Regions from separate parts of the Cupriavidus sp. 86D6 genome, predicted to be linked through region 2. Evidence: riboswitches for the same ligand, from Rfam matches in the RefSeq annotation. Region 2 holds a riboswitch; the other holds the start of a gene.
What was found. Region 2 has a riboswitch for glycine ahead of gcvT (glycine cleavage system aminomethyltransferase GcvT). Riboswitches for the same ligand answer to the same signal wherever they lie in the genome.
Positions count from the first base shown of each region.

Region 1: linked by a shared signal. The riboswitch ahead of AC3G88_RS24515 (D-amino acid dehydrogenase) and the one ahead of gcvT (glycine cleavage system aminomethyltransferase GcvT) in region 2 are both predicted to bind glycine.

Region 1 is NZ_JBYPSB010000015.1:89,948-93,322, forward strand. It holds gene AC3G88_RS24515 (D-amino acid dehydrogenase) at 74-1,342, opposite strand; glycine riboswitch at 1,506-1,604, opposite strand; gene AC3G88_RS24520 (M20 aminoacylase family protein) at 1,664-2,875, opposite strand; gene AC3G88_RS24525 (MFS transporter) at 2,929-3,375, opposite strand, start outside.
Region 2 is NZ_JBYPSB010000006.1:353,438-356,812, forward strand. It holds gene gcvH (glycine cleavage system protein GcvH) at 1-289, opposite strand, end outside; gene gcvT (glycine cleavage system aminomethyltransferase GcvT) at 402-1,529, opposite strand; glycine riboswitch at 1,619-1,740, opposite strand; glycine riboswitch at 1,762-1,849, opposite strand; gene AC3G88_RS17135 (YMGG-like glycine zipper-containing protein) at 1,943-2,167, opposite strand; gene AC3G88_RS17140 (UvrD-helicase domain-containing protein) at 2,450-3,375, shown strand, end outside.

The DNA of each region.
Region 1 (3,375 bases), on a different contig from region 2:
CGGCATATCGACGGCGGCGGTTTGCTCCCCTCTCCCGCACGGCGGGAGAGGGGCGGGGGAGAGGGCGGGCGTATCAAGCTGCCACGCCGCCCACGCCCTGGCCCACCGCAACGCGCGCGTCCTGCGTCGCGGCCTGCCGGACCACATCCCCCACCATCTCGGCCGTCACGGCCGATAGCGTCCAGCCCAGGTGTCCGTGCCCCGTGTTGTAGAACACGTTGGCGGCGTGGCCACGGCCTACGCGCGGCATCATGTTTGGCATCATCGGACGCAGGCCGGCCCAGGGCACCACGCTGCGCGTGCTGACGCCGGGGAAGCAGGCATGCACCCAGTCGACCAGCGGACGGATGCGGTCGGCGCGGATGTCGCGGTTGATGCCGTTGAACTCCGCCGTGCCGGCCACGCGGAAGCGGTCTGGGCCCAGGCGGCTGGTCACGAGCTTGGTTTCGTCGTCGAGCAGGCTGACCGTCGGCGCGCTGGCCTGGCTTTGCGCATCGTTCAGGTTCACCGTGATCGAATAGCCCTTCACCGGATAGATGTTGACGCGGTCGCCCAGCTGCCGGGCGAAGGCGCGGCTGGCCACGCCAGCGCACACCACCACGCCATCGAATTCGCGCGATGTGGGCAGGTTGTCTTCCGCCGACACCACGGTGGCGCGCCGCCCCGTGGTGGCCACCGCGCGCACATCCTGGTTGTACAGCGTGTGCACGCCCAGGCGCTGGATCGCCGCGGCCAGGCCGCTGGTGAACTTGTGGATGTCGCCCGTGGCGTCGCTCTCGGTGTAGTAGCCGCCGTAGTAGTCGCCGGCCAGCGTGGGCTCGATGTCGCGCATCTCGGCCGGCGTGACCGCGTGGCGCTCCAGCCCGCCTTCGGCCAGCAGCTTCGACACCCGGCCGGCATGCTCGAATCCCGCCTTGTTGCGATAGATATGCAGGATGCCGCGCCGCTTCAGGTCGAAGTCGATGCCTTCAGCGTCGGCCCAGGCGAACAGGTGCTGGCGCGCGGCGATGGCCAGGCGCGCGGTCTCGACCGTGTTGGCGCGGTAATGCGGAATCGACGCCATGAACTCGGCGAACCAGCTCAGCTTGTGCCAGGTGGGGCGCGGATTCACCAGCAGCGGCGCATCGGCGCGCAGCATCCATTTGAGGCCCTTGGCCAGCGTGGACCAGTGCGTCCAGACTTCGGCGTTCGAGGCCGACAACTGGCCGCCGTTGGCGAACGACGTTTCCATGGCCGCATAGCGATGTCGCTCGAACAGCGTGACGGAGAACCCGCGCCTGGCCAGCGCGTACGCGGTCGTGACGCCGGTAATACCGCCGCCGATCACTGCAATGGTTTTCATGTGGAAGGGTCTTTCAGGACGTCATGAGGTGGCAGTCCACGGCGCACCATGCGCTTCTCGCGGACGCCCCCTCTGTCCTTGACCTGAGAGATTCGCGAGCCGGGGCTCGCTTGCTCCTTCGGTACCGCCGGCCGACGTACAAGCCGGGGTTCTTCAGAGTTCCATGGCGATACCGGTCCTTTTGCCTGAGAGTTTCCGGGGCGGTTGCTCCTTCGGCGCCGTGCTGCCTGGCGGCAGCGACGGGCTCTCCCGATATCGCGGGGTACAACGGTGGCCACTATGCCATAGAAATTAAGGATTCGGCCATCAGGTTTGTTGCCGTCAGGCCGAAGGCACCAGAAAGCGTTGCGCCAGCCGCACCCAGGCCGCGGCGCCCAGCGGCAGCACCTGGTCGTTGAAGTCGTAGCCGGGGTTATGGACCATGCAGCCGCCGAATTCTCCTTCGCCGTTGCCCAGGATCAGGTAGCAGCCGGGCACCGCATCGAGCATCCAGGCGAAGTCCTCGCTGCCATTGAGGCCCTTGGGCGCCTGCGTCACCACGTGCTCGGCGCCCACCAGCTCCTGGCAGACCTCGGCAGCCAGTGCGGTAGGGCCGGCCGCGTTGACCATCGGCGGCGTCAGCTGGCGATAGTCGATCTGCGCCGTCACGCCGTGGGCCTGCGCGGTCAGGCTGACAATCTCGTGGATGCGGGCTTCCACCAGCGCGCGCGTTTCGGGCCGCGCCGCGCGCACATTGAGGCCGAGCTTGACCTCCTCCGGAATCACGTTGTGCGTGGCACCGGCGTGGATGAAGCCGACCGATACCACGGCGGTGTCGTCGGGCGCCACGCTGCGCGCCACCACCGTTTGCAGCGCGGTGATGATGGCGGCCGACGCGGCAATGGGGTCCTTCGAACGATGGGGCATCGCGCCATGGCCGCCGACGCCGCGGATCGTGACATCGGCCACGTCGGACGACAGGCTGACCGGCCCCTCCAGCACCCGAAACGAACCGGCCGGCACGCCGGGCATGTTGTGCAGCGCGAAGACCGCATCGCACGGAAAGCGCTCGAACAGGCCGTCTTCCATCATCGCGCGCGCGCCGCACAGGTTCTCTTCGTCGGGCTGGAAGATCAGGTTCAGCGTGCCGTCGAAGCTGCGCGACCTGGCCAGCGCGTGGGCGGCGGCCAGCAGGATGGCGGTATGGCCATCGTGCCCGCAGGCGTGCATGCGGCCGGGCGTCTTGCTGGCGTAGGGCAGGCCGGTGGCCTCGACGATCGGCAGGGCGTCCATGTCGGCCCGGATGCCCAGCCGTCGCGTGCCGTTGCCGAGCTTCAACTGGCCCACCACGCCGCTCTTGCCAATGCCGGTGTGCACGTCGTAGCCCCAGCTTTCCAGCAGCGTGGCCACCAGCCGGCTGGTGGCGCCAACCTCGAAGCCCAGTTCGGGCTGCGCATGGATCTGGCGGCGGATATTGACGAAGGTCTCGGTGTCGATGGCAGGCAACAGGTGCGGCAGCAGCTGAAACGGGGTCAGGGTCGGTTCTCGGGTCATGGTGAGGTCTCGGAAAGTCAGGCTCGCGGCGTCGCGACGGATATCGACAGGGATCAGTGTTCGCGTTTCTCGACGATGCGCAGCACGGCCACCAGGGCCAGCACGCCGCACGCCATCATGTAGAAGGCGGGGGCCATCGGGTTGCCAGTCTTCGCCAGCAGCCATGTGACGACGAACTGCGACGACCCGCCGAACACCGTCACGCCCACGCTGTAGATCACGGCCAGGCCCGTGGCGCGCACGCCGGCGGGCAGCATTTCCAGCAGCATCAGGAACAGCGGCGTGGTGCCCAGGTTGATGCTGGCGGTCAGCAGCGCGGACATGCCCAGTACCAGCGGCACGCTCGGGTAGTGGTTCATCAGCCAGAACGCGGGATAGACGGCCAGCAGGCTGAACAGCAGCGACCCGGCCACCAGCGGCTTGCGGCGGTCAAGGCGGTCCGCCAGCGTGCCCGCAATCAGCGACACCACGAGCAGCGTGACGCCCGTGACGCAGCCGGA
Region 2 (3,375 bases):
CAAAGGCGTTGGCGTTGACCGACTCGGGCGCTGCCGAAGCGGCGTCGTTGACGGCGATCACTTCGCCAGCCACCGGCGCGTAGATGTCGGAAGCTGCCTTCACGGACTCCACCACGGCCAGGGCGTCGCCGGCACCCACCGACTTGCCCACTTCGGGCAGTTCCAGGAAGACGATGTCGCCCAGGGCGTCCTGGGCGTGGTCGGTAATGCCGATCGTCAGCGTGCCGTCGGCTTCGACGCGCACCCATTCGTGCGACTCGGTGTACTTCAGGTCAGCGGGGAAGTTCATGAGGTTCTCCGGGATACAGTTTGTTTCTTGTTTCATTCACCCGGTCCGCAGCAGGTTGGGCTCGAGCGGACGGGCGGAAGGGCGACCGTTTGATGTGAAGCCGGGCGATGCCTCAGCTCACGAGTGCCTTGCCATTACGCACAAACGGCAGTTTAACCACAGTCGCGGTCAGTTTGCGGTCACGAATCTCGACCTGGACGTCGGTGCCCGGCGCCACGCCCTTCGGCAGGCGGGCGAACGCGATTGACTGCTGCAGGCTCGGGCTGAACGTGCCGCTGGTGATTTCGCCAGCGCCGGCCGCCGTGATGACCTTCTGGTGCGCACGCAGCACGCCGCCCTTGTCGCGCAGGATCAGGCCCGCGAACGTCTGCTTCTGGCCGCCTGCCAGTAGCGCCTGCTTGCCGATGAAGTCGCGCTCGCTCTGCAGGTCGAGCGTCCAGGCCAGGCCGGCGTCCAGTGGCGACGTATTGATATCCATGTCCTGGCCGTACAGGTTCATGCCGGCTTCCAGGCGCAGCGTGTCGCGCGCGCCCAGGCCGGCCGGACGTACGCCCGCGGCGATCAGCTTTTCCCAGATGCCGGCGACGTTCTCGGCCGGTACCACCAGCTCGAAGCCGTCTTCGCCGGTGTATCCGGTGCGGGCGACCATCAGTTCGCCCATTTCCGGGTCTTGCACGACCAGCGCGTTGAACGGCTTGAGCGCGTCGGCCGGCTGGGTGGAGGGAAAGGCCTGGTAGACCTTGGCGCGGGCGTTGGGGCCCTGCACGGCCACGATGGCCAGCTTGCCGGTGCCCGCCGGTGCCACATCGCCGCGGCGCGGTGTGATCGTCACGCCGCTGCCAGTGGCCGCATTGCGCGACTGGATCCATTCGATATCGCCAAGGGCCGTGCTGGCGTTCACCACCAGGCGGAAGTGGTCCTCGGCAAAGAAGTAGACGATCAGGTCGTCGATGACGCCGCCTTTTTCGTCGAGCATGCACGAATACAGCGCCTTGCCCGGCGTCTGCAGCTTGTCGACGTTGTTGGCCAGCAGGCCGCGCAGGAAGGCCCGCGTGCCGGCCCCGTGCAGGTCGACCACGCACATGTGCGACACGTCGAACATGCCGGCATCGGCACGCACGGCATTGTGTTCCTCGATCTGCGAACCGTAGTTGACCGGCATGTCCCAGCCGCCAAAGTCGACCATGCGGGCGCCGAGGGCGCGGTGGATAGCGTTGAGGGGCGTGGCCTGGAGCGTCATGGATATCCTCGGGGGCGGTTCGAAAACGAAAAAAGGGTCATCCGCCGCAACGATCGGGCGCACCAATGTGCATCCAATCCGCTGCGGCGGATGACCCCTCTGTCCTCGATACCTGAGAGATTACGAAGCCGGAACTTCGTGCGCCCCTTCGGTGGACATGCTCACCACGGCGTCAGGGCAGTGGCGGATGTCGCTCTCCAGAGTGCGGCATGCATCGTGTGCATGTTGCATGCCGATCCGGTCGGTCCATGGTGCCTGAGAGTTTGCGGGTGGTTCCCCTTCGGCGGCGCAATCGATGCGCGCTCTCCCGGCCGGATGCGCGAGAATGTACGGGACCGGTCAGCCTTTGTCAAACGCGCGCCTGACGCCGGCCGGCGGCCCCGCCCCCGGGATTGGAATCGACGGCGGGCCGGTTAGCGACGGTCCTTCGTCACCACATTACCGACCACGCCGCCCACGGCCGCGCCGCCCAGCGTACCCAACGCGCTGCCGTCGGTCAGGACCGCACCGCCGAGCGCACCGGCGCCCGCGCCAATGGCGGTATTACGCTGCTTCGGGGTCATGTCCGCGCAGCCCGCAAAGCCCACCAGCGTCACGCCGATCAGGGCAACTTTCGAAAGGGTGCGAAGCGTCTTCATGATTGGCTCCTTTGTTGTCATCGAGATCATCGTTTCCGATTTGTTGATATGTCCCGGACCGGTCGCGCCACGCGCAAGACCCGTGCGGTCCTGTGAGATAAGAGGCAAGCTCCATGCCCCGGGATCCGCTGCTTTACGATTGTTACCAGCCTGAAACGCCTCTTGTCGGACGTCGCCCGACACGCCCGTGGGCGCCTGCGGCGCGTGTTAACATCGACGCCTTCGGCGCGCCACCTTCCAGGTGCGCCATGAGCCATTCCGCCTGCCACGTTCCCCAGCCCCATGACTCACGGACTCAATGCCGCGCAATCCGAAGCGGTGCGCTACCTGGACGGCCCCTGCCTTGTGCTGGCGGGCGCCGGATCGGGCAAGACCCGCGTGATCACGCAGAAAATCGCCCACCTGATCGAGGACAAGGGGTTCGAGCCGCGTCACATTGCCGCTGTCACGTTCACGAACAAGGCGGCGAAAGAGATGCAGGAACGCATCGGCAAGCTGATGGAAGGCAAGACCACGCGCGAAGGGAAGCGCATTCCACTCAAGCAGCTGACGGTTTGTACGTTTCACTCGCTTGGCGTGCAAATCTTGCGCATGGAAGCCGAGCATGTCGGGTTGAAGCCGCAATTTTCGATCATGGATTCGGACGACTGCTTCGGGCTGGTCCAGGAGCAGCTGAGCACCACCGACAAGAAGCTGATCCGCAGCGTGCAGAGCACCATCTCGCTGTGGAAGAACGGCATGGTCGATCCCGAGACCGCGCTTGCGCAGGCGGCCAATGCCGACGAGCACCAGGCCGCGATGGTCTATCGCAACTACGTGGCCACGCTGAACGCTTACCAGGCGGTGGACTTCGACGACCTGATCCGCCTGCCCGCCGAACTGTTCGCGCGCGACGAGGCCGTGCGTTTGAAGTGGCAGAACCGGCTGCGCTATTTCCTGGTCGACGAATACCAGGACACCAACGCGTGCCAGTACCAGCTGCTGAAGCTGCTGGCCGGCGGCTCGCACCTGCGCGCGCCGGCGTTCACGGCGGTGGGCGACGACGACCAGGCCATCTATGGCTGGCGTGGCGCCACGCTGGACAACCTGCGGCTGCTGCAGACCGATTTTCCGGACCTGAAGGTGGTCAAGCTGGAGCAGAACTACCGCTCGACCGTGCGCATCCTGGAAGCGGCCAACGCGGTCATCGCCAACAACCCGAAGCTGTT